DNA from 3 places in the Arthrobacter sp. TJ-170 genome. Region 2 is predicted to be linked to each of the others. Evidence: riboswitches for the same ligand, from Rfam matches in the RefSeq annotation. Region 2 holds a riboswitch; each other region holds the start of a gene.
What was found. A riboswitch is a leader RNA that binds a small molecule or an ion and turns the genes downstream of it on or off. The one in region 2 is predicted to bind thiamine pyrophosphate.

Region 1 (9,804 bases), on a different contig from region 2:
GCAGAGGTTCCCGCTACTGACGAAACCGCAGCCGGGGAAGCCGCACCGGAACGCCCTGTCCGACGCCGTCGTGTGAGCACCAAAGCCGCAACGACTCAGGACGCCGTTGGCGAGCTGGCAGCAACCGAACCGGTGCCAACCGAGCCGGCAGTATCGGAGTCCGCAGTATCGGAGTCCGCAGGAACGGACGCTGAGTCCGTCGATGCTCCTGTCGAGACCGTCTCCGAAGAAGAGCCCCGACGTTCCCGCTCGACACGTTCGCGTAACCGTCGGGGAACGCGCGGCCCCGAGCAGGCGCCCGATGCAGCCGAAATGACCAGTGGCGAGGCAGACAGTGCAGCAGCCGGTGTCGAGGGTGGCTCGCACGCTCCCGGCAGCGACCGGAGTGCCGCAGCCGGCTCCCCGCTGGCCGCTGAGGAAGAGGCTTCCACTAGCGACGAAGCGGATGACCGGCGCGGACTGGACCCGTTCGCGGTTCCGGACTCGCCGGTTTCGCTGCTTTTCCACGCCCCCGACCTCACAGCCGTCGTGCCGCGGACTACACCCAAGACCACCCCCGAGGCCGAGCCGGAAGATGAAACCGAAGGTGACGACGACGGTGGACGCGGGCGTCGTCGGAATCGGCGCAGCCGGAGCCGCAACCGGTCCGCTGAGGGCGAAGGCGCAGAGTCCGAGCCGCGGACGCAGGGTCCCGCCGAATCCGACGAGGAGAGCGAGTCGGTGACCTCCCGCCGTCGCCGCCGTCGCCGCCGCGGTGAAGAGGACCTTGAACTGACCGGCGGCTCGGACGATGATCCGCCAAACACCATCACTCGGGTCCGCGCGCCCCGGCAGAGCCAGGAAGCGCCGTCGGACCGCGTCACCAGCGTGAAGGGCTCCACGCGCCTCGAAGCCAAGAAGCAGCGTCGTCGTGAGTCACGGGATTCGGGCAGGCGTCGTCATGTCATCACCGAAGCGGAGTTCCTTGCCCGCCGCGAGTCCGTCGACCGCCAGATGGTGGTCCGGCAGCGCGACGACAGGATCCAGATCGGCGTCATGGAGGACGGTGTCCTCGCTGAGCACTTCGTGTCCAAGACCCAGCAGGATTCGCTGATCGGCAACGTATACCTCGGCAAGGTGCAGAACGTCCTGCCCAGCATGGAGGCAGCGTTCATCGATATCGGGCGCGGACGCAATGCCGTGTTGTACGCCGGCGAGGTCAATTGGGACGCAGCAGGCCTGGACGGCCAGCCGCGGCGCATCGAACTTGCGCTGAAGTCGGGCGACTCGGTGCTGGTACAGGTCACCAAGGACCCGGTGGGCCACAAGGGCGCACGCCTGACCAGCCAGATCTCACTGCCCGGGCGCTACCTGGTGTACGTGCCGGGCGGTTCGATGACCGGCATCTCCCGGAAGCTTCCCGACGTCGAACGCAACCGGCTCAAGCGGATCCTCAAGGACCGCCTGCCCGAGAACGCCGGGGTCATCGTGCGCACGGCGGCCGAGGGTGCCAGCGAAGAGGAACTGACCCACGACATCAACCGCCTTCGCTCGCAGTGGGAAACGATCGAGGGCAAGGCGAAGTCGACCAAGACCCTCGCTCCGGAACTCCTCTACGGAGAGCCGGACCTCACCATCAAGGTGGTCAGGGACGTCTTCAACGAGGACTTCTCCAAGCTGATCGTTTCCGGCGAGGAGGCATGGGACACCATCGAGGCGTACGTCATGTACGTTGCTCCCGACCTCGTGGGCAGGCTTGAGAAGTGGACCAAGGACGAGGACATCTTCGCTGCACGGCGCATCGATGAACAGATCCACAAGGCGTTGGACCGCAAGGTGTTCCTGCCTTCGGGCGGCTCACTGGTGATCGACCGGACCGAAGCCATGACCGTGGTAGACGTGAACACGGGCAAATTCACCGGCAGCGGCGGCAACCTTGAGGAAACCGTCACCAAGAACAACCTCGAAGCAGCCGAGGAAGTTGTCCGGCAGCTTCGGTTGCGGGACATCGGCGGCATCATTGTCATCGACTTCATCGACATGGTGCTCGAAGCGAACCGCGACCTCGTGTTGCGGCGGCTCGTGGAGTGCCTGGGACGTGACCGCACCAAGCACCAGGTCGCCGAGGTCACCTCGCTCGGCCTTGTCCAGATGACGCGTAAGCGCATGGGAACCGGCTTGCTTGAGGTGTTCGGCGAGAATTGCGAGCACTGTGGCGGTCGCGGCGTCGTCACCCACGAGGAGCCGGTGGAGCACCGCAGGCACGTCGTTTCGCCGGAGAACCACCAGCAGCACCTGCGGCAGGAGAAGATGTCCCGCAGCGAGCGCAAGCGGCGGGCGAAGAGCCAGCCGGTGGAGGAACACGTTCCCGCGCCGGAACAGAAGCCCGACGACGCTGAACGCCAGGCCCGCGCTGAAGCTGCCCGGGCAGCCCTCGCGAATATTGCCGCCGCTACCCACGCCGCGCATGAGCACGATCACGAGCTCGAGAACCACCCGATGGGTGAAGCGCTGGCGCCCGGCGCGGTGTTGACGATTAACGGCGAGCAGGTGGTCCTGCCGCGCGCGGAAAACGCACCCGTTTCGATTCGACCGGAGCCGCGGCTGACTCTGGAAAGCCTGACGGAGGCCTTCGACCGCTTCCCGGCCGGCGATGAGACTGAGCCCGCCGCTCCGGCCCCGGAGGAGCCTGTGAAGGTCGACGGCGTGCCCGTCGATCCCGTAAGGGAAGCTACCTCCGGTCCGGACGCGGCGAAGCAGAACGTCGCCGCAGCGGACGGTGCGGCGCCCTCGTCCGGGCGTCGTGCCCGGCGGCACCGTGCTGCCAGCAGCGCGCAGGGCTCGGCCGCGAACGCCACGATCGAAAGAGCCGCCGGTGAGGCCAGCGCGCCGTCAACCGGAACGCAGTACGTTGCGCGGGCCGGGAAGCCTGCACCGAAGACACAGCAGTCGGAAGAGCCGATGATCCTCGGAGTCGGAGTCCCCGCCTCAGAGCTCTAGGTCTTCCTCTAATGCGCAGAACACGCCGTTCCCCCCACCAGGGAGCGGCGTGTTTCGTTATGCCTGTGGTCTTCCATGACCCGCGCCCGCACCGCAGGGTAGGCTGGGACGTAGTGACACGCGGTGCCCGGTCCGGGCTGAGATGAAACGCGTTGAACCTGATCTAGAGATGGCCGCCGGACAGGCGGCCTTTGGCCTAGCGGAGGGATGTCGCGGATGAGTATTCGCACGCTCGTGGAACCTGTAGAACACAACGAACCATTGTCGGCGGTAGCTCGGGTGCGGATCATTCCGCGCGTGCTGAGCATAGCCGGTACTGACCCCACCGGAGGCGCCGGCATTCAGGCGGACCTGAAAAGCATTGGCGCGCAGGGCGGGTACGGCATGGCCGTTGTTACCTCACTCGTCGCCCAGAACACCCGGGGAGTGCGCAGCGTGCACACCCCGCCGCCGGCCTTCCTGGAAGAGCAGCTGACCGCTGTCAGCGACGATGTTGCCATCGACGCGGTGAAGATCGGCATGCTCGGTGACGTGGAGACCATCCGGACGGTTCGCCGGTGGCTGCCGCGGGCGTCCGGCGCCGTCGTCGTCCTCGACCCGGTCATGGTGGCAACGAGCGGGGACCGGCTTCTGGCTCCGGATGCCGAAGACGAGCTGCGCGCCCTGGTGCCGCTGGCGGACCTCGTGACTCCCAACCTGCCCGAGCTCGCAGTCCTGCTGAACGAGCCGGTTGCCGCGAGCTGGGAAGCTGCCCTGGAGCAGGGTAAACGCCTCGCAGCGTCCGCAGGCACCTCGGTGCTGGTCAAGGGAGGTCACCTCGAGAGCGGGGCGGGGGATGAGTCTGGCGACTCGGCGTGCCCCGATGCGCTCGTTGGCCCGTCCGCCGACGGCAGCACCGTCACTGTGGTGGGCGGCACCCGCATCAACACGCGGAACACGCACGGCACCGGCTGCTCGCTGTCCGCGGCACTGGCTACAGTCCAGGTGCAAACCCGGGACTGGCACCAGTCACTGCTCATCGTGAAGAGATGGCTTCGGGGCGCGCTCGAACGCGCGGATGAACTCAACGTAGGGGAGGGCAACGGGCCGATCCACCACTTCCACGAGTTCGTGCCGGCCCGGACTTCGAACACTCCGGGGACCGCGCAGGACACGCGCCCCTTCAGTGAGCAGGTGTGGGAGCTCACTTCCCGCCATCGTTCAGCAATCGACACGCTGGGCTTCGTGAGTGCTCTCGGGGACGGGACCCTGCCCGACGATCAATTCGCCTACTACCTGGCACAGGATGCTCTTTACCTGAGGGATTACTCCCGCGTGCTCTCCAGGGCCAGCTCCCTTGCACCCACCGAAGCTGAACAGCTCTTCTGGGCAGGCTCCGCGCTGAACTGCCTTGAGGTGGAGTCCGAACTCCATCGGACGTGGCTCTCCGGGCGGGAATTGCCGACGAAGCAGGGTCCGGTGACCAAAGCGTACGTGGACCACCTTTTGGCAGCCTCCGCCAACGCCGGCTACGCGGTCCTCGTGGCGGCGGTACTGCCGTGCTTCTGGCTCTACGCGCACGTCGGCACCGCCCTCCACGCACAGTGGAGCGACTCGGGAGCCAGTACGGAGCACCCCTACGCTGAATGGATTCGGACGTACGCCGATCCCGCGTTCGCTGAGGCCACTGCGCGTGCGATTGCCTTCGCAGACGCCGCTTTCGCCCGTGCATCGACCGCAGACAAAGCGGCGATGATCGACGCTTTCGAAGCCTCGGCCTGGTACGAGCATGAGTTCTTCGACGCGCCGACTCGCCTTGATTTGCGGGAATCCGCGAAATTGCCGTAATCTTGATCTTCGGTGCTGCGCCCTCGTATGACTATTTTGGGGCGTGACTGTGCCGTGAGTGCACAAGCACCCCTCCGGCTGCGCTATCAACAGCGTATGGTCCCGGAACAGTATGCAAACAGTTAGATCGTCGAGAGAAGTGAGTTCCCAAGTGGTGTACGCGATTGTCCGCGCAGGCGGCCGCCAAGAAAAGGTTTCCGTGGGAGACCTCGTTACCCTTGACCGCGTCCCCGGTGAGGCCGGCAGCAGCTTCCAGCTGCCTGCTCTCCTTCTGGTAGACGGCGACAAGGTGACTTCAGCAGCACAGGACCTGGCAAAGGTAACTGTCACTGCCGAAATCGTTGAGAATCTTCGGGGCCCGAAGATTGTTATCCAGAAGTTCAAGAACAAGACCGGATACAAGAAGCGCCAGGGTCACCGTTCAGAGCTCACCAAGGTCAAGATCACGGGCATCAAGTAGCCCTCACCGGTTACTCGATCCATAGATTCTGTTTCAGAAAAAGGCAGGCATAACAGATGGCACATAAGAAGGGTGCGAGTTCCACTCGCAACGGTCGCGACTCCAACGCCCAGTACCTCGGCGTGAAGCGCTTCGGCGGACAGGTCGTCAAGGCAGGCGAAATCATCGTCCGCCAGCGCGGAACCCACTTCCACCCCGGCGCCAACGTTGGCCGTGGCGGCGATGACACGCTTTTCGCGCTGGAAGCCGGTGCCGTTGAATTTGGCACCCGCCGCGGGCGTCGTGTTGTGAACATCGTGGGTGCGGCTGCCGAGTAGTACTCGCAACCGCACACCATAGCAGCGTTATACAAAAGCACTAGGGTGGGGTGAGCCAGACCGGCTCACCCCACTTTCTTTTAAGCCGGATAAAATCGGCATTGATGTGAGATTCTCAAGAGGAGTACACCGTGGCAAGCTTCGTTGACCGGGTAGTTCTGCACGTCTCGGGCGGCACCGGCGGACACGGGTGCGTCTCGGTCAAGCGGGAAAAATTCAAGCCGCTGGGCGGGCCCGACGGCGGAAACGGCGGTGACGGCGGAGCCGTCATCCTGCGCGTCGACCCGCAGACAACCACCCTCCTGGACTATCACCACGCCCCGCACCGGCACGCCACCAACGGTGGAAACGGTATGGGCGACTGGCGTGAGGGCCGTAAGGGCGAAACGCTTATCCTTCCCGTTCCGGACGGCACGGTCGTCAAGACGCGTGACGGCGAGGTGCTCGCTGACCTGGTCGGCGAGGGGACCGAGTTCGTCGCCGCAGCCGGGGGACAGGGCGGCCTGGGCAACTCGTCGCTGTCGTCGCAGAAGCGCAAGGCCCCCGGTTTTGCACTCCTGGGCATTCCGGGTGATGCCCGTGACGTCGTCCTGGAACTGAAGTCGATCGCTGACATCGCACTTGTCGGATTCCCGTCGGCGGGCAAGTCCAGCCTGATCGCTGCCATGTCCGCTGCCCGGCCGAAGATCGCGGATTACCCCTTCACTACCCTTCGCCCGAACCTGGGCGTCGTGGAGGCCGGCGACGTCCGCTTCACCATCGCCGATGTTCCCGGACTCATCGAGGGAGCAAGCGAAGGCAGGGGTCTGGGACACGACTTCCTCCGCCACGTCGAGCGTTGCGCCGCCCTCGTGCACGTGCTGGACTGCGCCGCGCTTGAGACTGACAGGGACCCCCTGCGGGATCTCGAGATCATCGAAAGTGAACTTGATCGCTACGCCGTCGATATGAGTTACGCCGGTCCCGGCGGCGAGGTTGTGCCCCTCAACCAGCGTCCCCGCCTCGTGGCTCTGAACAAGGTCGACGTGCCTGACGGTCGCGACATGGCCGAGTTTGTGCGCCCTGAACTCGAATCCCGCGGGTACCGGGTGTTCGAGGTGTCCGCTGCGAGCCATGAAGGGCTCCGGCAGCTCGGATTCGCCATGGCCGAGATTGTGCGCGATGCCCGTGTGAAGCTCGAGTCCGCGCCGCCGGTTGTCACGCCCGCGGTCCTCCGCCCCCGTGCAGTCAACGAAAAGGGATTCGTGATCCGGCGAGAGGAAAAGAACCTCGAACCGCTCTTCCGTGTCCTGGGAGAGAAGCCTGAGCGCTGGGTCAAGCAGACCGACTTCACAAATGACGAGGCCGTTGGCTACCTTGCCGATCGGCTCGCTAAGTTGGGTGTTGAGGAACAGCTCTTTAAGAGCGGTGCCAAGCCCGGCGACACCGTGGTGATCGGCGAAGGCGACGGCGTCGTCTTTGACTGGGAGCCCACCATGATGGGGGGTGCTGAACTTTTGGCATCACCCCGCGGCACCGACATCCGTCTCGCGGAGTTTGTGCGTCCCACACGTGACCAGAAGCGTGAGGATCACCAGACCCGTAAGGACGCCCGGGCTGCCGCGCGCGCTGAGCTCGAGGCGGAGAGGAAGGCCGGCATCTGGACTGAGTCTGTCAACTACAAGAACTCCGGCCCCAAGCCCGCGGGTAGTGACGGCGGCGCTGATGGCGACCCTGACGACGGAGCCTGACACACCGCCTGACCTTAGACAATAGAAACCGACAGAAGGAATAGATGACCGTAAAGCGCCCACTCAAGACCCGTTCCGGACTGGCGAAAGCCAAGAGAATTGTTGTCAAGGTAGGTTCGTCCTCTCTCACGTCACTCTCCGGAGGACTCTCCGACGAAGCGCTATTCGCTCTATCCGATGTGCTGGCTGCCCGCCACAACGAAGGCACCGAGGTCATCCTCGTTTCTTCCGGCGCGATCGCAGCCGGCCTGGCTCCGCTGGGCCTTGCGCGGCGGCCCAACCAGCTCTCGTCCCAGCAGGCAGCTGCCAGCGTGGGACAGGGGCTGCTTATGGCCCGCTACACCCACGCGTTCGGTGCTCACGGCGTCACGGTCAGCCAGGTTCTGCTAACCCTCGATGACCTGATGCGGCGAAGCCACTACGCAAATGCCCACCGTGCAATGGAACGGCTGCTGAACTTCGGTGTGGTCCCGATTGTCAACGAGAACGACACGGTAGCCAGCTCCGAAATCCGCTTCGGCGACAATGACCGCCTCGCCGCCCTGGTGGCGCACCTGGTGAAGGCCGACGCGCTCGTCCTGCTCTCCGACGTCGACTCCCTGTACGACGGTCCGCCCAAGGCGGGAGCAAAGCGCATCCCGGAAGTCCGCGGACCCGAGGACCTTGAGGGCGTGAGCATCGGCCGGACGGGGAAGGCCGGCGTCGGAACCGGCGGCATGGTTACGAAAGTTGAAGCCGCGACCATCGCTGCTTCCTCCGGCATTCCCGCTCTGGTCACTTCTACGGAGAACGCGCGACGCGCCCTCGCGGGTGAGGACGTCGGCACCTGGTTCACCACGAACGGCCGCCGCCAGCCGATCCGTCTGCTGTGGCTGGCTCATCTGGCCCGCATTCAGGGCACGCTGACTCTCGACGACGGCGCGGCGAAGGCTGTGGGGCAGCGGCGGCGTTCGCTCCTGCCGGCAGGGATCGTGTCAGTCGGCGGCGAGTTCGAGGCCGGCGACCCGGTCGAGATGGTGGACCGCGCAGGCACGGTGATCGCCCGGGGGCTCGTGAACTACAGCTCATTCGAACTGCCCCGGATGCTGGGCAGGTCCACCGGCGAGCTCTCAAGGGAGCTCGGCCGCGAATACGAGCGCTCGGTGGTTCACGTCAATGACCTGGTGGTCCTGAACGCCGTCACCTCTGACTGACCCCGGCTGGGGTTGTGTGGACGCCCTCGTTAGACTGGAGGGATGACTGACGTGACTACACAGCAGACTGCCCACCAGACCACCACCGACCCTGCAGACGGCGAGCAGCCGGCCACACCGGTGAACGTCGAGCAGGCTGTGCACGCCATCGCGGACCGTGCCCGCACCGCCTCCCGGATCATTGCCCGGGCCAATCGCTCCCATAAAGACAAGGCGCTCGTGGCGATCGGCGAGGCACTGGTTGCCAAACAGGCCGTGATCCTGCGTGCCAACCAGCAGGACCTCGAGGCCGGGCGCGCCAACGGCACGTCCAAGGCGCTGCTGGACCGGCTCAGCCTGAGCGAAGAGCGCATCGCCGGGCTGGCTGAAGCGCTCGAGAACCTTGCGGGGCTGCCCGATCCGGTGGGAACGGTAGAACGGGGCCAGACGCTGCCCAACGGCGTCCGCCTCCGGCAAGTGCACGTCCCCCTCGGCGTGGTCGCGGCCATCTATGAGGCGCGTCCCAACGTCACGGTGGACATCGCCGGCCTCGCGCTCAAGAGCGGCAACGCCGTCATCCTCCGCGGGGGAAGCGCAGCCGCGCATACCAATGCCGCGCTGCTTGGCATCATCCGCGACTCCCTCGACCGCACTGGTTTGCCGGCCGACGCCGTACAGACCGTCGACGAGTTCGGCCGCGAGGGAGCCAACGTCCTGATGAAGGCCCGCGGCCGGGTGGATGTCCTCATTCCCCGCGGCGGCCACGACCTCATCCAGACCGTCGTCAAGAATGCCGCGGTGCCCGTCATCGAGACCGGCGAGGGCAACGTCCATATCTACCTCGACGAGAGCGCGGACGAGGAGATGGCTGTTGACATCCTGCTCAATGCGAAGACCCAGCGGCCCAGCGTGTGCAACACGGTTGAAACCCTTCTTGTCCACAGAGAGGCCAAGGCAGCCCCCGCCGTCCTGGAAGCACTGTCCCGGGCCGGCGTCCGGATCCACGCGGACAGCCGGGTCCAGGCCATCCTTCCGGAGGGCGTCACGGCGGAGCCGGCGAACGACGACGACTGGGCACGTGAGTACATGGACCTGGATATTGCGGTGGCCATGGTGGACACGGTGGACGAAGCCCTGGAACACATCAGGACCTGGAGCACCGGTCACACTGAAGCAATCATCACCAATAATTTGGCACGATCCGAACAGTTCATCGCCGGTGTGGATTCAGCCGCGGTCATTGTGAACGCCTCCACCCGCTTCACGGACGGCGGCGAACTGGGCCTGGGTGCGGAGGTGGGTATCTCCACGCAGAAGAT
Region 2 (9,804 bases):
GTCTACTACACCGGCATCCAGAACGGCGACTGGAGCTACGCGGCTGCCGCCGGTCTCATCAAGGGCGTCATCTCGCTCGCCCTCATTCTCGCCGCCAACAAGGTGGCACATCTCTTCGGTGAAAACGGGGTGTATTCCAAGTCATGACAACGATCATCAAACCAGCCCCGGCCCGCCGGACAGGTGTTTCACGACCGGCATGGGAAGAAGAACCGGGAATAGCTGCCAAGGCAGGCAAGGCGGTGCTGCTGTGCCTCGTGGTGCTCGCGGTGCTCGGCCCGCTCTACACAATCGTGCTCACCAGCATCTCCTCGCAGGGCACCATCACCCAGGCGGGCGGCCTCGTCCTCATTCCGGGCGAGATCACGGTCGACGCCTACCGCCAGATCCTCAACGGCGGCGTCGTAACGCGCGCCGTGATGGTGAGTGTCGGCGTCACCGTCGTCGGAACGCTGCTCAGCATGGTGGTGTCGATCCTGTGCGCCTACGGCCTCTCACGGCCCGGCTCCTTCGCCCACACGCCGCTGCTGTTCACCCTGCTGATCACCATGTTCTTCAGCGCGGGCATGATCCCGTCCTACCTCCTGGTCTCAGGGCTGGGACTCATCAACTCCTACTGGGCGCTGATCCTGCCGAGCGCGGTGTCGGTCTTCAACATCATCATCCTGCGCGGATTCTTCATGGGCATCGACCGCGGGATTCTGGATAGCGCGCGCATCGACGGGGCGAGCGAGTGGCGCATCCTGGCCCAGATCGTACTTCCCATGTCGAAAGCGGTGACCGCCGTGATCGCGCTGTTCTACGGCGTCGGCTACTGGAATGCCTTCTTCAACGCGGTGCTCTACATCAATGACAGCGCCAAGAACCCGCTGCAGGTGGTCCTGCGCTCCTATGTGCTGCAGGGCGTATCCGTGCCGGGGCAGATTGACCTCGGCCAGGGCGTAGCACCCTCGCTCGCGCTGCAGATGGCCGTCATTGTGATCGCGATGGTGCCCATTCTCCTCGTCTATCCGCTCGTGCAGAAGCACTTCACCAAGGGCGTCATGATCGGCGCGGTGAAGGGATGACGGAGACGTCAGGGTCAGCGGGCGCTTGTGGTCTCGCGCTGCGCCAGGCTGGGAACGATCAGCCGGACCTCCACGGGCTTGTCCGAGTTGAGCCGGTCCATGACCATTTCGACGGCGGCACGGCCGATGTCGTGCGCGGGGATGGACACCGCGGTCCACGGTCTGACCGCAGCAAGGGCCACATCCTCGGGGGCGATCACCACCACGGAGATGTCCTCGGGAATACGCAGACCTCGTGCTGCCAGCGCCTCGTGCAGCAGCGGCAGCAGCCCCTCGTTATGGACCACGAGAGCCGTGACCGGGGCATCGCCGTCGAGCACTGCGTTGAGCGCCTCCGCGAGGGCCGGCATGGAGGCTTCGCAGGCGCGCAGCACAGAGTCCGCGCCGGCGGCATCGCAGGCCTCAGTGAATCCCTTCCTGGCGCGGTCCGCGTAGGTCGCGTGGCGCTCAAGGGAGGCCTGCGGGGACCCGATGAAGCCGATACTGCGGTGGTTCAGATCGACCAGGTGCCGCACGGCGGTGCGGGAGGCGCCGGCGAAATCGAAATCGACGCAGCTGAGCCCCTGCGGATCGTCGGGCAAGCCGATCAGCACCGCGGGCTTGCGCAGCTTCGCCAGAAGCGGGATGCGGGGGTCTCGGGCCTCGATGTCCATCATGAGAAGCCCGTCCACCATCGACTGCGACGTGACGCGTTCCAGCCCACCGGCGTCGTCCTGGGTCAGGAGGAGGACGTCCTGGTTGTAGGTGCGCGCGGTGGTGACAACAGCGGCGACGAACTGCATGATGACGCTGACGTTCACGTCAGCGCGCAGCGGTGCCATCAGCCCCAGCACGTTGGACCGGTTGGAAGCGAGCGCCCGCGCTCCGGAGTGCGGGCTGTAGTTCAGCTTCCGGATGGCGTTCTGGACGGCCAGCCGTGTCTCCTCCGAGATGGTCCGTTTGCCGCTCAGCACATAGGAGACGGTGCTCAGCGATACTCCGGCTTCCCGGGCGACGTCATTCATGGTGGCCACAGCTCCCATCCTATCTTCGACACCGTTCGATCCCTATCCATCGAGGAAACCAACGTGTGAGTGCAGAAGCGCTTCGACACTCACCCGCACACTTTCACGCACGAAATAGAGGAACAGCATGAAATTCACTGACGGTTACTGGATGTACCGCAAGGGGCTGACGGCCCTGCACCCGCGGGACATTTCCGACGTCGTTGCCACCGATTCGGGCCTGGAAGTCTATGCACCGACCCGGCAGATCAATGCGCGCGGCGATGCGTTGAACTGCCCGCAACTAACGGTTTCCTTCACGTCACCGCTTGAGGGCGTCATCGGCGTGACCATCGAGCACTTCCAGGGGACACTCGACCCCGGTCCCCGGTTCGATGTACAGGAAGCGCACCCCGCCGTCGACGTGTCGGTCGGTGAAACACACGCGACCCTCACCTCGGGCGCGCTGACCGCGTCTGTCAGTCTCACCGGCGACTGGACGGTTGACTTCACCGGTGAGGGCAGGCACCTGACCAGTTCGGTGCCGCGCAGCGTCGGTTTCATTACCGACGACGCCGGACGCTTCTTTGTGCACGAGCAGCTCGCCCTCGGCGTCGGTACCAATGTGTATGGCCTCGGCGAGCGCTTCGGGGCGTTCGTGAAGAACGGCCAGTCGGTGGATGTGTGGAATGAGGACGGTGGAACTTCGAGCGACCTCGCCTACAAGAACGTGCCGTTCTTCCTGACCAACTCCGGGTACGGGGTGTTCGTGAACCACCCGGAGCGCGTCTCGTTCGAAATCGGGTCCGAGGTCGTCTCACGGGCGCAGTTCAGCGTTGAGGGCCAGAAACTCCAGTACTTCGTTATTTACGGGCCCTCCCCGAAGAAGATTCTGCGCCGGTACACCGAGCTGACCGGCAGGCCCGCACGTATCCCCGCGTGGTCCTACGGTTTGTGGCTTTCCACCTCGTTCACCACGGACTATGACGAGAAGACCGTGATGTCCTTCATCGACGGGATGGCCGAGCGGAACCTGCCGCTCTCCGTCTTCCATTTCGACTGCCACTGGATGCGGGCGTTCCACTGGAGCGACTTCGTCTGGGACCCGGCCACCTTCCCCGATCCGGAGGGCATGCTGCGGCGGCTGCACGAACGCGGCCTGAAAGTCTGCGTGTGGATCAATCCGTACATTGCGCAGCGTTCCCACCTGTTCCGGGAGGGGCAGGAGCTCGGCTACCTGGTGCGCAGGGCTGACGGGTCGGTGTGGCAGTGGGATCTCTGGCAGGCCGGCATGGCCCTGGTGGACTTCACCAATCCCGATGCAGTCCTCTGGTACCAGGACAAGCTGCGGGTGCTGCTCGGGCAGGGAGTTGACTCCTTCAAGACCGACTTCGGCGAGCGCATCCCCACCGACGTCGTCTGGCATGACGGCTCGGATCCGCAGCGGATGCACAACTACTACACGCAGCTGTACAACGAAGCGGTGTTCGAGCTCCTCGAGAAGGAGCTGGGTGTCGGCGAAGCGGTCCTGTTTGCCAGGTCCGCGACCACGGGCGGACAGAAACTTCCCGTGCACTGGGGCGGGGACTGTGAATCCACGTTCGCCGCAATGTCCGAATCCCTGCGCGGCGGGTTGTCCCTCGCGTCCTCGGGCTTCGCGTTCTGGAGCCATGACATCGGCGGATTCGAGGGCACCCCGCAGCCGGAGATCTTCAAGCGATGGATAGCGTTCGGGCTGCTGTCCTCGCACTCGCGCCTGCACGGATCCAACTCCTACCGGGTGCCCTGGCTGGTCGATGAAGAGTCGGTGGACGTGCTGCGCCATTTCACGGAACTGAAGATGCGCCTGATGCCCTACCTGGCCGGTGCCGCGGAAGAGGCGTACTCATCGGGCACCCCGCTGATGCGCCCGATGTTCCTTGAATTCCCTGACGATCCGGGATGCGCCCACCTGGACCGGCAGTACATGCTCGGAAGCAGCCTCCTGGTTGCGCCGGTGCTGGAGGCCGACGGCGAGCACTCCTTCTACCTCCCCGAGGGAACGTGGACCCACCTCGAAACCGGCGAAACCCTGGAGGGTCCTCGGTGGCACAGCCGGTTCTTTCCGGTTCTGGAGGCTCCGGTATTCGTTCGGCCCGGAACGGTGCTGCCGATGGGCACGGTCTCAACCCGGCCGGACTACAACTGGGCAAGCAACGTCGAGTTCAGGGCGTTCGCAGTTGGGGAGGGGCATCGGAGCACTGTTCAGGTGCCTTCCCCCGACGGTTCCTTGACCTCCTACGAGGTGGCAGTTGCGCGGGGCGAGGTGAGCGCCGTCGTCGTGGGTTCGTAAGGGAAAGGAGAATCCTTTCTTTCCGCAGGTCGGGTGCTAGGGTCTACAGCATCCACACGGGTGCCCCATTGCAGGGGCTGAGATCGGGCTGATGCAGCCTGCGACCGTCGAACCTGTCCGGGTAATTCCGGCGAAGGAAGTAGGAACCTTGAGTAATTCACATTCGATCGCCTATGTCCGCGATCTGGAACACGATCTCGCTGTTCCAGTCACCGAGATAAGCCTCTCCCCCTCCCCCGACGGGACCGCGAACCCGCCTCTGCGCGTGTACCGCACGGCAGGCCCGGGCAGCGACCCGGTCCGCGGCCTGCCTCCGCTGCGGCGGCACTGGATCCAGGGCCGCGGTGACGCACAGCCCTACCGCGGCAGGGAGAGAAACCTGCACGACGACGGCAAGTCCGCAGTGCGTCGCGGCCGCGCCTCCCAGGAGTGGCAGGGTGAGCAATCGGTACCGCTGCGCTCCCGTGAAGGCCAAACGGTGACCCAGATGCACTACGCACGGAACGGCGTCATCACGGAGGAGATGCGGTTCGTCGCGCTGCGGGAGAACTGCGACGTCGAACTGGTCCGTAGCGAGCTTGCCGCCGGACGGGCGATCATCCCGAACAACATCAACCATCCCGAGTCCGAGCCCATGATCATCGGCAAGGCGTTCCTCGTGAAGATCAACGCCAACATCGGCAACTCCGCGGTGACCAGCTCCATCGCCGAGGAGGTCAGCAAGATGCAGTGGGCCACCCGGTGGGGAGCGGACACCGTCATGGACCTGTCCACCGGCGACGACATCCACACCACCCGGGAATGGATCATCCGCAACTCGCCCGTGCCGATCGGCACTGTTCCGATCTACCAGGCGCTGGAGAAGGTCAACGGCGAGGCCAATGAGCTGACCTGGGAAATCTTCCGCGACACCGTCATCGAGCAGTGCGAGCAGGGTGTGGACTACATGACCATCCACGCCGGCGTCCTGCTGCGCTACGTCCCGCTTACTGCGGAGCAGGTCACCGGCATTGTGTCCCGCGGCGGCTCCATCATGGCCGGCTGGTGCCTTGCCCATCACCGCGAGAACTTCCTGTACACCCACTTCGACGAGCTGTGCGAGATCTTCGCCCGCTATGACGTCGCGTTTTCGCTCGGGGACGGGCTGCGCCCCGGTTCCATCGCCGACGCGAATGACGCCGCCCAGTTCGCCGAGCTGGACACGCTCGCGGAATTGACGGAGCGGGCCTGGAAGTACGACGTCCAGGTGATGGTCGAAGGCCCGGGCCACATCCCTTTCCAGCTGGTACGGGAGAACGTGGAACGACAGCAGGAACTATGCCACGGCGCCCCGTTCTACACGCTGGGCCCGCTGGTCACCGACGTCGCACCCGGCTACGACCACATCACTTCAGCCATCGGGGCCACCGAGATCGCCCGCTACGGCACGGCGATGCTCTGCTATGTCACCCCGAAGGAACACCTCGGCCTGCCCAACAGGGACGACGTGAAGACCGGCGTGATCACCTACAAGATCGCCGCCCACGCCGCTGACCTGGCCAAGGGCCATCCCGGCGCATCGGAGCGGGACGACGCGCTGTCGAAGGCCCGGTTCGAGTTCCGCTGGCGCGACCAGTTCGCGCTTTCCCTCGACCCGGACACCGCCGAGGAATTCCACGATGAAACGCTCCCCGCCGAGCCGGCGAAGACCGCCCACTTCTGCTCGATGTGCGGTCCGAAGTTCTGCTCCATGCGCATCTCCCAGGACATCCGTGACCAGTTCGGTGGAGTGTCCGCGCAGGAAGCCATAGCGGGCATGGCGGGCAAATCAGCCGAATTCCGTGCCGCCGGCAGCAAGGTCTACCTCCCGGCTCCGGCCCTGCCTCACTCATAGGAGCATCATTCAACGGACGACGGCGGCCGGTTCCCTTCGGGGAACCGGCCGCTCCATGATACGGCGCCTGGGATCTGCGGAAGTACTAGGCTTCCTGCCGCACTGCCAGCCAGTCTCCGTGGTGGGTGATGTCGGCGCCCTGAGCGGCGGCAACCGCATCACAGGCGAATCCAACTGCGGAAGAACCATCCTGCAGCCGCACCGAACCGAGCAGCATCGGCTCGGGCAGGGCCGCTAGGAACCGGCCCAGCGCCGCCTCCGAGAGCAGCCAGCGCTCACCGACGAGCTCAGCTCCGTCCTCCGACCGGTAAACCCCCGGCTTCGGGGGCTGGGTATCCAGGGACACCATCCGGTACCGGGCAGCGGTTCGCACGGGCCCATCCCAGAACGCTCCGAGGGCTTCCAGTTCCCGTGCAAGCGGCTGGCCCAGGCGATGCGCACCGACCACAACGAGGGGTACCGCCGTCGCTCCTGCAGCCAGGGGCCAAGGCGTGCCGGGTGCCGTCAGACGGACCGCCGCACCATCGGCGAACAGTGCCGGCGAAGTCGGCGTGTCCTCGATCCTGCGTGCGATGTCCGCCACCACGGCGTCGTCAAAGGTACGTCCCACCACCGTCAGGCCGAACTGGGAACCTTCCACCTCCCCGGCCGGCACGGCGACCGCACACAGATCGAACAGGTTGCAGAAGTTCGTATACGTCCCCATCCGCGAGTTGACCCCCACGGGATCCGCGGCCACCTCGGCCAGCGTCGGGTGGAACGGTGCCGTGGGAACAATCAGCGCATCGAACCCGTCGAGCAGTTCCATCGCCTGCGTCCTCAGCCTCTCCAGCCTTGCCGTGTCTGCGACATACCGGTGGGCAGGCACGTCACCGGCCCTGCCGATGATTCCGCCCACGGTTGGGTCCAGACCTTCCGGGTTCCCGGATAGACCCGAGGCCGTTTTCACGAACTCACCGACGGCCGCATACCGCTCGGCCACCAGGCCGCCGTCGTACAGCAGGCGCGCGGCTTCGAGGAAGACGTCGAACTCGATCGCTTCGGCAACCACGCCCTCATCCTCAAGCCGGGTGATCCGGCGCCCGAACTCGTCAGCCCAGGCCTCGGGCAGCTCCGGCAGCCGCGCCGGATAAGCAACCCGCGGCGCGCTTGGTGCTGCCAGCCGGATATCCGCCGGCCAGGGCCGTGCACTCCCTGCCATCACGCCCATGGCCAGTTCGGCGGTGGTCAGTTCCCGCGCGAAGATCGTGACTGCGTCCCAGGAACGGCATGCCGGTACGACGCCGTCAGTAGAGACGACATTCAACGTCGGCTTGATGCCCACGATCCCCTGAAGCCCTGCGGGCACCCGGCCGGAACCGGCGGTGTCGGTGCCGATCGCAATGTCCGCCAGGCCCAGTGCCACAGCCACTGCCGAACCGGAACTGGAACCGCCGGAGATCCGGTCCGGGCGCCGCGAATCGCGGACGACTCCGTGCGGGCTCCGTGTGCCGACAAGCCCGGTGGCGAACTGGTCCAGGTTGGTGACCCCGAGGACGATCGCTCCTCCCGCCTTCAGCCGGGCTACAGCGGGGGCATCGGCTTCGGGCAGGTAGCCGAAACCAGGGCACGCCGCGGTGGTGGATATGCCCTGGACGTCCACGTTGTTCTTCACCGCCAGGAGCAGGCCCGCCAAAGGCAGTTCCTCGCCGGCCGCCACAGCCGTGTCGACCGCGGCAGCCTCCGCCAGCAACTCGTCGCCGTCCCGTAGCGCAATCCAGATCTCGGGCCGCTGCACGGCCTCCACTGCGGCAAGAGCTGCGCGGACCCGCTCGGTGGCGGCCGTCGTCGTGGTTGTTATGGCGCTCATGCTGTTACTCCTTCAAGTTCCCTGTCGCCTTCGACGTCGGCGTCCTGAGCGCTGCCCAGGACCACCACGGCCTCGCCGGCTACTACCTGCGCTCCCGCCGCGGAAAGGACGCTGACTACCACCCCGTCGTCAGGGGCGGTCAGTGCGGTTTCCATCTTCATCGCCTCGAGGGAGACCAGGGTCTGGCCGCGGACCACCCGCTCGCCGACTTCCACATCCACCTTCCATACACTCGCCGCGAACGGCGCGGAGACCAGGGACCCCCCGTCAGGAACCACCACGTCATCCGTGGCGGGTACGACGACGGCGGCAGCGTCTGCGCGGTCGAACTCGCCGGCATCGGCCCAGGCTTGCCGTTCCCCTGCGAACGCGGCCGCCTGCTGGGAACGGAACGCCGCGATGGAGGCGCGGTTCTCCTCGAGGAACAGCTCGTGCTCGGCGAGGGAGAAGGTGCCGTCCTCTATCTCGACGCCGCTTCCCCTGCCGGCTGCCATATCCGCGCGCAGGTCCAGCAGCTCCTCAGGGCTTACCGGATACCAGGAGATGCGGTCGAAAAATCGCAACAGCCAGGGGGAACCCGGTTCGAACGGCGCGGAATCGGCATAGCGGGACCACACCTGGGTGGTGCGTCCCACGAACTGGTAGCCGCCGGGGCCTTCCATGCCGTAGATGCACATGTAGGCGCCACCGATTCCTACTGCGTTTTCGGGGGTCCAGGTCCGCGCCGGGTTGTACTTCGTGGTCACCAGGCGGTGCCGCGGATCCAGCGGTGTGGCCACGGGTGCGCCGAGGTACACATCACCCAGTCCGAGGACCAGGTACTCGGCATTGAAGACGGTATCGAACACCTCATTCACCGACTCCAGCCCGTTGATCCGCCGGATGAACTCGATGTTCCACGGGCACCAGGGGGCGTCGTCGCGAACGCCGGCCATGTAGCGTTCGATCGCCTCGCGGGTGGCTGGGTCGTCCCATGACAATGGCAGGCGGACCGAACGGCTGGGCACCACCAGCTCCGAACTCGCGGGCAGGGCCTGCTCAATTTCCTGCACCAGGCCCAGCAAGCGGCGGGTGGGCAGGACGGACGGATCAACCTTGATCTGCAGGGAACGGATACCCGGAGTCAGGTCCACGATGCCGGGCAGCTGTAACCCGGCGATGTGCTGGTGAAGGGCATGGACACGTGCCCGCAGACCGAGGTCCAGGACCATGTCGCCGAACTCGACCAGGAGATTGTCGTCGCCGGAGCGACGGTAGGTGACTGCAGGCCGTCCGGTATTTTCCGGCACCCGGCCGAGTACGCCGTCGTCGCCGTCGCCCCGTCCCGTAGCGGCACTGTTCCCATTGGTTGCCCAGGCCACATCACCGGGCAGGATCAGCTGCCGGCCGGGTCCAAGATCCTTGATGGAGGCTGTTTGACTCACCTGGACGGGCACAAACCGGACCCTGTCGCCGGGCCGTAGTTGGCCGAGCTTCCAGCGGTCTGCCGCCACCACGGTGACGGGGCAGACGAACCCGCCCAGACTCGGCCCATCGGGCCCAAGCAGGATCGGGGTGTCACCGGTGAAGTCCAGGGCTCCCACCGAGTAGGCGGTGTCGTGGATATTGGAGGGATGGAGACCCGCTTCGCCGCCGTCGTTCCGGGCCCAGCGCGGCTTCGGTCCGATCAGCCGGACGCCCGTGCGGGCAGAGTTGAAGTG
Region 3 (9,804 bases), on a different contig from region 2:
GGGTCAGCGCCTGTGAGGGTGGCTGCCTGGAGGCATGGCCGCCGGTGCTGACAGACAGTGAGTCGCCCGAGGTGGAGGGCGTCACAGGAGAAGTGGGCACCATCCAAACGCCCGACGGCGACATGCAGGTCACGATCAACGGCATGCCGATCTACTACTTCGCTGAGGATGAGGCCGCGGGCGACACCAGGGGCCAGGGTGTGAATGAGGTCTGGTACGTCGTCGCTCCCGACGGCACGATGATCCAGTGACGGTCGGAGAGGTCTAACTTCCCGAGGCTGCATCCTGGGCAAGCAGCGCTGTCTTCAGGGAGCGTAGCGCATAGTGAAGACGGGATTTCACGGTCCCCTCCGGTATGGAGAGGGCCCGTGAAATCTCCGCCACGGTCTCGCCGCGGAAGTAGAAGTGCAGCACCACGTCACGGTGCTGCGGCGAGAGTTCGTTGAGCGCATCCGTCAGCAACCAGGACGTCAGAAGCTGCTCCACCTCGTCGTCGGAAGGAATTTCCGGGACCTCGTCCACGTCGAATTCGTGGCGGCGGAAGCCGCTGCGGAACGAGTCGACGAGGATGTTCCGGGCAACCACAAAGAGCCAGGCGCGAATCTCGAGCTCACTGTGTCCGCGCATGACCGGATGCTCCCACGCCCGCAGCAGGGTCAGCTGGACCACCTCATCAGCCAGGAAAGCGTCCGGGGTCAGGCGGCGGACGAACCGCCGCAACGGGCGCAGGTGGTTATCCCTGATGACGTTGAGCCAGTCCGGCTGTCCATCGGCCATGCTCGTTCCCCACACTAGACATCGCTAGACATCACACCGCAGTACCCGAACCACTGACGCGGTGCGACGTTGTGAAAACCCTGCCGCATCCCGCACCGGTTCTCTTCATGATGCACCTCCGAAGCGGGTTACGAACAGGGCTTGCTAACCGAGGATGAAGTTCCAGGTTCCCGCATATACCGCGGCGGTCACGGCGAGCCCTGCGATCAGCAGGCCCGCCAGAACGACGACGGCGTCGACGCGGCTGAACGTGCTCTCCCGGGCCCACGTGCGCGGACCGGCCCCGAAGCCACGCGCCTCCATGGCCACCGCCAATCTGGTGGCCCTCCGGATGGCCTGGACCATGAGCCCGAACGCCTGCCCGAGAAAGTTCCCGAAGCGTGCAGCCGGGTTTCCCTCATGGCTCACGCCGCGCGCACGCCGGGCGAGGCCGAGCGTCCGCCACTCCTCGAAGAGGAGCCCCACCAGCCGCATTCCCGCGAGCGCTCCCAGCACAAACCGGTGCGGGGCCTTCAACCGCTGGGCCAGCGCGTCAGCGAGGTCCGTCGGGTCCGTACTGGCGAGCAGAAAGAGCCCGGGAAGCGCGATCGCGAGCCCACGCAGTCCAATGGCCATTCCGGCGTTGACCGAATCCTCGGTGAACAGCACGGGCCCCAGTTCGAAGAGAACCCGCCCGGTCTTCTCCGCGAGCAATGCTGTGCCGTACGCCGCGACGATCGCCGCGACAACAAAGGGCCACGTCCGCAGCAAAAGCCTGCGCACGCTGATTCCCAGCAGTGGCAGCAGCAGCAGTTCACTGCCGAGAACGACGCCGGCACTCACCCAGTCCACGCTGAGCATCACCACCACGGTGATCACCACCGCGGCGAAGAGCTTCGAGAGCGGATTGGCCCTCGGGAGCACCCGGCCGGTGATCTCAGGGTTCAATACGTCGGCGCTCACGCCACCACCTCCAGCGTTGCGGAGGTTCCGTCGACGGCCACCACCCGGCTCCCGAGCGCAGCCGTGTACTCACGGTCATGGGTTACCGAGACCACGCAGGTCCCCCCGTGAATGAGTTCGGCGAGCAGGGCAACCAGCTCAGCCCAGGTATTGGCGTCCTGGCCGAACGTCGGTTCGTCCAGGATCAGGATGTCCGGGTTGGTGGCGAGCATTGTCGCAACGGACAGGCGCCGCTTTTCGCCTCCGGAGAGAGTGTAGGGATTCGCTTTCAGGAGCCCGGTCAGGCGTAGCCGCTCCGCGATGGGGTCAATACGGCGTCGAATTTCCGCTTCGTCGGAGCGGGCCACCCGGCGTGGACCGAATTCAAGCTCCTCGAGTACCGTATTGGTCAGGAACTGGTGCTCGGGCTCCTGAAAAACCGTACCGATCCGGCTCACCAGTTCGGCGGATTTCCACTCCGACGGCTTGGTCCCGGCTCCGCGGGCGAGCGGTTCAAGAGCGGTGAGTGTTCCGCCGCGCGGCCTGAGCAGTCCGGCGATGGTGAGCGCGAGCGTTGACTTTCCGGCTCCGTTCGGTCCGAGCACGCTGACCGCCTCTCCCGTCCGGAGGGTGAGGTCAACGTCGTCGAGCACTGCCCGTCCACGCTTTGACCGCGCGACGGCCAGCCCGGCCGCCTGCAGCAGGTCCGGTCCGGCCGAGGTTTCGACGGCGGGCGTTTCCGGCCGGTAGCCCGGCACCCAGACGCCGGCTTCGATGAGCCGCGAACGCGTTGACCCGTGCCGGAGCACTGCGTCCGGTTCACCGTCGGCGAGGATGCCGCCGTCGGAGTCGAGCACCACCACGCGGTCCACCACATCGGCCCACACCTCGACCCGGTGCTCCACCACCACGAGTGTGGCTGAAGTCCGGTCGAGCACGCGGACGACGGCGTCCCTCACCTCGATCACCCCTGCGGGGTCAAGGTTGGCGGTCGGCTCGTCGAGGAGCAGCAGCCCCGGCTGCATCGCGAGGACCGCCGCCAGGGCCAGCCGCTGCTTCTGGCCGCCGGAGAGCGCCGTGGTGGGATGATTCAACGCAACGTCGAGGCCGACGTCGTCGAGGGCCCGATGCACGCGCGGCCAGATCTCGGCGCGGGGCACGGCCAGGTTCTCGGCACCGAACGCTACCTCGTCACCCACCCGGGCCAGCACCAGCTGGGTGTCCGGATCCTGGAGGACCAGGCCGGAACGGCCGCGTGCAGCAGCCGGGCTGACGCCGTCGACCGTGAGTTCGCCGGCCTGCTCGCCCTCGTCCTGGTCACCCACCACCCCTGCCAGTCCATGCAGCAGCGTGGACTTCCCCGCGCCGGACGCACCGAGGAGCAGCACGCGCTGGCCCGCCTCGATGGTCAGGTCGATATCCCGGACCGCCCAGCGCACCCGGCCGGGGTGGCGCCACCCCCACCCCTGCGCCGTGATCGAGGCCGGGGCGGACACCCCCGTCGTGCTCATGCTAAACGTCGGCCGTGCGGCCCGCGGCGAAGGATGACAGCGCACCGGTCTTCGCGAGCCCACGGGTGGCGAGCCACGGCAGCACACCGGCGAGCACCACACCCGAAACGGCAGCGAAGACTCCGTACATCAGCTTGTATTCCATGGCCCACTCGACGTTGTACATGATGTTCTCGCTCACCGCGAGGGCAAGACCTGCGCTGAGGCCCGCGAGGATGGCCACACCGATGTTCCAGCGCCGGTAGAGGAACAATGCGAACACCAGCTCAGCGCCGATGCCCTGCACCAGACCGGAGAGGAGTACGGCCATACCGAACTGCGTGCCGATCAGCGCCGACACGGCCGCTGCCAGTACCTCGCAGTAGATCGCGGCACCGGGCTTGCGGATGATGAGCCCGCCGAGCACACCGGCGATGAGCCAGCCGCCGGAGTACAGTCCGGCCAGCGGCGGGTACGCAGCGGTCACGGCGGCAATACCGCTGTAACCGGCCGACCAGGCAAAGAAGATGACGCCTACGGCCACGGAGATGACTGAGGCGACCACAATGTCGACGACGCGCCATTCGTAGCGGCGGCGGGATGTGGACGGTGTAGGACTCTGTGTTGCAGTCATGATTGTTGATCCTCCTGGGTACAGGAGGGGAAGGCCTTCCGGCAGGGCGCCGGTCGCCCTGAGAACTCGACTCCCTTCGCCGGTACTAACCGGATCAGGTTCGAGGGTCTGCGGTGGTCCGCACTCTCAGCGCCCACCACATGCGTGGCTGCGCTCCCCTGTCGTTGTTTTGAGCGATACCAACTGTACACCCGCCGGCCGTGGTACCGGCGTCGTGGTCGTCCATCGATGGTCCCGATAACGCTAGGCTGGGACCAAAGCTAAGCCGACTGAAGGAGGCACCATGAATACGATCTTCAAACTGATGGGTGTTGGACTGGGCCTTGTGGCGGGCCTCGTAGGCACGCAGGTGGTGGACTTCATCTGGAAGCGGGTGACCGGAAACGAACCGCCGAAAGACACTGAAGGTCTGGAGAACAGCCTGCGGTCAGCGCTCGTGTTCGCCGTGATATCCGGTACGGTCAGCACCACCATCCGCGTGCTCACCAACCGCACCACGCAGCGCGCCATCCGCCGCTACGAGAACACACGCCACATCACGTAAGCGTCAGTCGTCGGACGCGCGGTCGCCCGCCTCACGGCGCCGGGTGGCCGCGTGTTCCACGACCTCGTCCAGCTCGTCCATGCTGAGCAGGTCCTTCCGCAGGTGCCTGGTGCGGTAGCCGGCGCGCCCTACCATGTGCGCCGAGACCGGCGCCGTGAGCAGCTGGAAAACCCAGCAGACAATCAGTACGGGCACAACCGCCCACGAGCGCTGCTCCACTGCAATTGCCAGCAGAAACAACAGCAGCCCAAGAACCTGCGGCTTTGTTGCCGCATGCATGCGGCTCAGCAGGTCCGGAAACCGCATAAGCCCGACGGCGGCCGCCAGCGACATGAGCGCCCCGCCAAGGAGCAGGACCGCGGTAAGGATATCCAGGGCAGCATCCATCGGCGGCTCACTTCCTTTCGATGACGAATCGGGCAACTGCCACCGAGGCGATGAACCCGATGAGGGAGGTGGCCACCAGGATTACCAGAGTGTTGGTGTGGCCGTTGAACACCATGTCCGCGGCCAACGCCCCGCCGACGATGGCCAGCAGTACGTCTACGGCAATGACACGGTCCAGAATCGTCGGTCCGCGAGCCGCCCGGTAGATGGCGCAAACGGCCGAGACGCCGAGAACCGCAGCGATGACGCCGAGCATGACGGTCATGGGCGTCCCCTTTCCTCGAGGTGATGAGGGGCGGCGGTGAGCAGCAGTGCCAGGTCCTCCCTGGTTCCCATCACACGGATCAGCCACTCCTCGGTGCGCCGGACATTCCGGCGCACCTTTTCTGCGTCATCGGGGCCGGCGACATTCAGGCAGTGCAGGTAGAGGGTGGAAGTGGAGCGGTCCACTTCGATCACGAGAGACCCCGGAATCAATGAGATGGCGTGTCCGGTGGCCGTGACCAGGAGGTCGGATGGGCTGCGCAGGCGTACCGCAACCACAGCGTTCTTCAGCCGCGGGCCATGGGTGAGGGCCAGCCAGAACACCTGGAAGCTGGCCAGCACCAGCTCGTACACAAAGCGCACGGCGAAACCGGCAGCGTAGAACACATTGAAGCGTCCACTGAGCTCGACCGGCGGCAGGTAGAGCAGGTTTGCCACGGCGAACGCGATGATGGCACCGAAGATCAGGTTGCCCGGGCTGAAGTCCTGCCAGAGCGCCCCCCAGACAAGAACGAGCCAGATCAGCAGCGGCAGTTCGACCCGGAACGGGATTCGTTGTCTGGTCATGGCGTGGCACCTGCCGCTTCGGTAGCACCGTCGCCGAGTACAGCGTCGATGTAGGGGGTTCGCTCAAGCATTTGTTGTGCGGCCTGTTCGCTCAGGGCGAAAAGCGGTCCTCCCATAATTGTCAGGCTGACGCCCAGCAACACCAGGCCGGTGGTGGCTCCGACCATCGACCGCGGGAGCAGGTTCACGGGGTTCCTGCCCGCGAACTTTCCGGTACTGTGCCCGGAGACCCTCCGCGAGGTGGTTACGGCGGAGCCGTCGGGCGACGTCATCAGCAGAATCGGGTCCGGGTGTGTGGCGTCCTCCGGCTGGCGCCAGAATGCCCGGTTCCACACACGTGCAACCGCCAGCAGGGTGAGGAGGCTCGTCAGTACGCTTGCCCCGACCAGCACGTACGCCAGGGGTGTCCCCAGCTCCACGCCCGCCTTAAGCAGTCCCAGCTTCCCGAGGAATCCGGAGAACGGCGGGATGCCCGCAAGGTTCATGCCCGGTATGAAAAACAGCAGTGCCAGGAACGGGGAGAGCTTCGCAAGGCCGCCGAGGCGGTCCATGTTGGCCGTTCCCCCGCGTCGCTCGATCAGCCCGGTCACGAGGAACAGGCTGGTCTGCACGATGATGTGGTGGGCAACGTAGTACACCGCGGCGCCGAGGCCGATCACCGTTGATACCGCGAGCCCGAAGATCATGTAACCGATGTGGCTGATCAAGGTGAAGGAGAGCATACGTTTGATATCCGACTGCGCGAGGGCACCCAGGATGCCCACAATCATAGTGAGCATCGCTACCACCATAAGCAGCGTGTTGATGCGGTCTCCGGGAAACAGGAGAGTTTCGGTCCGCACCATCGCGTAGACGCCGACCTTGGTCAACAGGCCCGCAAACACGGCAGTCACCGGGGCGGGCGCGGTCGGATAGGAGTCGGGCAGCCAGAAGGCCAGCGGGAAGACCGCAGCCTTGATGCCGAACGCGACCAGGAGCATCAGATGCAGGACCATCTGCGTTGCATGGTCGATATCCGCGAGCTTCAACGCCAGGTCGGCCATGTTAATTGTGCCCGTGGCCGCATAGATCATGCCGATGCTGATCAGGAACAGCAGCGACGAAACGACGCTCACGACGACGTAGGTTACGCCCGCGCGGATCCTCGGCGTGGTGCCGCCAAGGGTCATGAGCACATAGCTCGCCGTGAGCAGGATTTCGAACCCTACATACAGGTTGAACAGGTCACCGGCAAGGAACGCGTTCGAGACTCCGGCCACCAGAATGAGGTAGGTGGGGTGAAAGATCGAGACCGGGGCGTCCTTATCGCCGTCGGTCATGCCCTGCCCCGTGGCGTAGATCAGGACGGCGAGGCTCACCGCCGAGGAAACGACCAGCATCAGGGCAGAAAATTGGTCCACTACCATCGTGATGCCGAACGGCGCGGCCCAGTTGCCGACGAAGACCGCCGTTGTGCCCCTCCCGCTGGTATCAACGAGAAGGAAAATTTCGATCAGCAGTGTCACACAGAGTGTCGTGATGCTGACCGTGCGCTGCGCCCTGGAACGACGGATGAGTACGAAGGCCAGCGCTGCACCGAAGAAGGGCAGCACTACCGCCAGAGGTGCCAGGTTCACGATGTTCATCGCCCCTCCGTCCGCGGTTTGCCCGGTCTTCTGCCGGTTGCCGTCCGCTGGGCGCCCGGCGCTTCCTCGGCCTCCTCGACCGGCGTGAACTCCGTTGTTTCGATGGGTATGTCCGCGTCATCCTCAGCATCGAAGCTGCTCTGGGACGCCACCCGCCGGTCTTCGATGTCATCCTGGACTTCGTCCTGCCGTCCGAGAATCCACGACCGGTAGATGATGCCGAGCACGAAGGCAGTCACGGCGAAGGAAATGACGATAGCCGTGAGGATCAGCGCCTGGGGAAGCGGATCGCTGTAGTCCTCAGCGGGGATATCGGATGCGTAGAGCGGGGCCCTGCCCCCTGGCCCACCCGCGGCCAGAAGCAGCATGTTCGCCCCGTTGGCAAGCAGGATCAGGCCCAGCAGAACGCGGGTCAGGCTACGCTCCAGGAGCAGGTAGATGCCCGCGGCGAAGAATCCGCCCATGACGACGAGCAGCGTGATGTTGACGCTCACGGAACCACCTCTTCTTCCGGTTCCCGGGGTGTCTCCGGCGCTCGGGGCCCGGCGTCCATGGTTGCCGTTGCTTCCTCGCTGCGTTCGTCGATCTCAGATCCGAGGCTGCGCAGCACGTCGAGCACCAGACCGACCACAACCAGGTAGACGCCGATGTCGAACATTGTCGAGGTCACGAACTTTATGTCCCCGAAGACTGGCCACGTCAGCTCGATGATTGCGCTCTGGAACACCGCGCCGCCGAGGAACAGCGGCACGATGGCCGTGAGTGCAGCCGTGGCCAGTCCGCTGCCCAGTAACAACCCTGCGCTGATAGGAGTTGCTTCAGCGAGTTCGAAGCGACCGCCTGCCAGGTAGCGGATGGTCAGTGCCAGTCCGGCCATGAGTCCGCCGGCGAATCCGCCACCGGGCGCATTGTGGCCTGCGAGCAGGAGGTAGATCGAGAAGACGATGATTGAGTGGAACAACAGCCGGGTAATCACCTCGAAGATGATCGAGCGGCGTTCAGGGGCCAGCGTCCGACCTGCCACAAGCCAGGCATCGTTGACGGAACTTGCGAACTTCTTGGCCAGCTCGAGCGCTGCGGCCTCCCGGCCGTACGCATCGAACGGTTCCCTGTTTCGCCCGACGGTTCCGCTCTCCACTCCCTCAGCGCGCACCCGTCCGTCGCCGCGGCCGCGGATGAAGATCAGGCTTGCCACGCCTGTTGCCGCGATTGCGAGGACGCTGATCTCGCCGAAGGTGTCCCAGGCCCGGATGTCCACCAACGTGACATTGACGATGTTGGCGCCGCCGCCGTCGTCGTACGCCAGCGACGGGAAGCTCAGCGAGATGGGGTCCGCAACCCGCGACGCCATCGCAGACATGGCGATGGTAACCATGACCACACCGAAGGAAATACCCAGCACCGCCCGGAGCAGCCGGTGCTGGACTCCCGGTTCCCGTTGCCGCAGACGTGCCGGGAGGGACCGCAGCGCGAGTACGAATGCGACCAGCACGATGGTCTCGATCAGCAGCTGGGTCAGCGCGAGGTCGGGGGCGCCATGCAGCGCGAAGATCAGCGCCATCCCGTAACCGGTGATTCCGACCATGAGGACGGCCATGAAGCGCTTGGTGGCGCGCAGTGCCGCGACCAGGCCAAGAAGGACCGCGACGCCGGCAATGAGCTGGGCGGGGGAATCGGCCAGGCGCCAGGCCCGTGGGAGCGGTGCGTCGAAGATGATCAGTGCCGAGAGCGGAGCGATGATCGCCATCGACAGGATGATGAACAGGTAGAACGCGAGTGAACCGCGCTGTGTACGGCCAGTGAGCCAGACTGCTACGTCGTCGAGCACGCCGATGACGCTCTTGTAGTTCCGTTCCGCGTCGATGTCCGGGGCGATCCGGGCCTGAATCCGCTCGAAACGGTCTCGCATCAGGAACAGCGCGAGGCCGCCCGCGATCGAGAGCAGGGACAGGAACAACGCTGGGGTGACTCCGTGCCACAGCAGCAGGTGCGGCGTCTCTTCCGCGGCCGGGAAGGTACGCACGTACGGCTGGATCGCCGCGTCCAGCGGAGCGGGCAGCACACCGAATACAACGGAAGCAACGGCAAGCAGCGCCGGGGCGAAAAGGAAGGACGGCTCGACGCGTTCGAAAGGGGTCGGTGTGGCGGATTTCCGCGCGAAACCGCCCCAGATGAAACGGGCGCTGTAGGCCAGGGTCAGCATGGAGCCAAGGATGATTCCCACGAGAGCCACCACGCCCAGCACACCTTCCTGCGCTTGGTGGATGAAGGCTTCGAGCACCGACTCCTTTGCCACAAAACCCAGGAGGGGCGGTATGCCTGCCATGGAGGCCGCAGCGATGACGGCGACGGAGGCCAGCACGGGCGCGGACCGACCGACTCCGCAAAGCTTCCGGATGTCGCGCGTGCCCGACTGGTGGTCGATGATACCGACCACCAGGAAGAGGGTCGCCTTGAAAAACCCGTGCGCGAGGAGGAGACCCAGCCCGGCGAGCGCCGCCTCCTGCCCTCCCTGGCCGACCACGATGGTCAGGAAACCGAGCTGGCTCACCGTGCCATACGCGAGGAGTAGCTTCAGGTCATGCTGGCGAAGTG

Region 1: linked by a shared signal. The riboswitch ahead of AC4D1W_RS14305 (bifunctional hydroxymethylpyrimidine kinase/phosphomethylpyrimidine kinase) and the one ahead of thiC (phosphomethylpyrimidine synthase ThiC) in region 2 are both predicted to bind thiamine pyrophosphate.
Region 3: linked by a shared signal. The riboswitch ahead of AC4D1W_RS09785 (ECF transporter S component) and the one ahead of thiC (phosphomethylpyrimidine synthase ThiC) in region 2 are both predicted to bind thiamine pyrophosphate.

The regions. Positions count from the first base shown of each region.
Region 1 is NZ_JBZCNL010000008.1:28,114-37,917, reverse strand. Features, by position in the region: gene AC4D1W_RS14310 (Rne/Rng family ribonuclease) at 1-2,979, shown strand, start outside; TPP riboswitch at 3,089-3,204, shown strand; gene AC4D1W_RS14305 (bifunctional hydroxymethylpyrimidine kinase/phosphomethylpyrimidine kinase) at 3,196-4,806, shown strand; gene rplU (50S ribosomal protein L21) at 4,958-5,266, shown strand; gene rpmA (50S ribosomal protein L27) at 5,323-5,583, shown strand; gene obgE (GTPase ObgE) at 5,715-7,313, shown strand; gene proB (glutamate 5-kinase) at 7,358-8,506, shown strand; gene AC4D1W_RS14280 (glutamate-5-semialdehyde dehydrogenase) at 8,549-9,804, shown strand, end outside.
Region 2 is NZ_JBZCNL010000006.1:202,022-211,825, forward strand. Features, by position in the region: gene AC4D1W_RS12790 (ABC transporter permease) at 1-147, shown strand, start outside; gene AC4D1W_RS12795 (carbohydrate ABC transporter permease) at 144-1,067, shown strand; gene AC4D1W_RS12800 (LacI family DNA-binding transcriptional regulator) at 1,082-2,089, opposite strand; gene yicI (alpha-xylosidase) at 2,199-4,382, shown strand; TPP riboswitch at 4,429-4,538, shown strand; gene thiC (phosphomethylpyrimidine synthase ThiC) at 4,531-6,255, shown strand; gene atzF (allophanate hydrolase) at 6,341-8,104, opposite strand; gene uca (urea carboxylase) at 8,101-9,804, opposite strand, start outside.
Region 3 is NZ_JBZCNL010000004.1:228,586-238,389, forward strand. Features, by position in the region: gene AC4D1W_RS09765 (COG4315 family predicted lipoprotein) at 1-251, shown strand, start outside; gene AC4D1W_RS09770 (sigma-70 family RNA polymerase sigma factor) at 265-777, opposite strand; gene AC4D1W_RS09775 (energy-coupling factor transporter transmembrane component T family protein) at 922-1,719, opposite strand; gene AC4D1W_RS09780 (ABC transporter ATP-binding protein) at 1,716-3,209, opposite strand; gene AC4D1W_RS09785 (ECF transporter S component) at 3,211-3,822, opposite strand; TPP riboswitch at 3,877-3,992, opposite strand; gene AC4D1W_RS09790 (DUF4235 domain-containing protein) at 4,106-4,366, shown strand; gene mnhG (monovalent cation/H(+) antiporter subunit G) at 4,370-4,753, opposite strand; gene AC4D1W_RS09800 (MrpF/PhaF family protein) at 4,761-5,018, opposite strand; gene AC4D1W_RS09805 (Na+/H+ antiporter subunit E) at 5,015-5,584, opposite strand; gene AC4D1W_RS09810 (Na+/H+ antiporter subunit D) at 5,581-7,209, opposite strand; gene AC4D1W_RS09815 (Na(+)/H(+) antiporter subunit C) at 7,206-7,703, opposite strand; gene AC4D1W_RS09820 (Na+/H+ antiporter subunit A) at 7,700-9,804, opposite strand, start outside.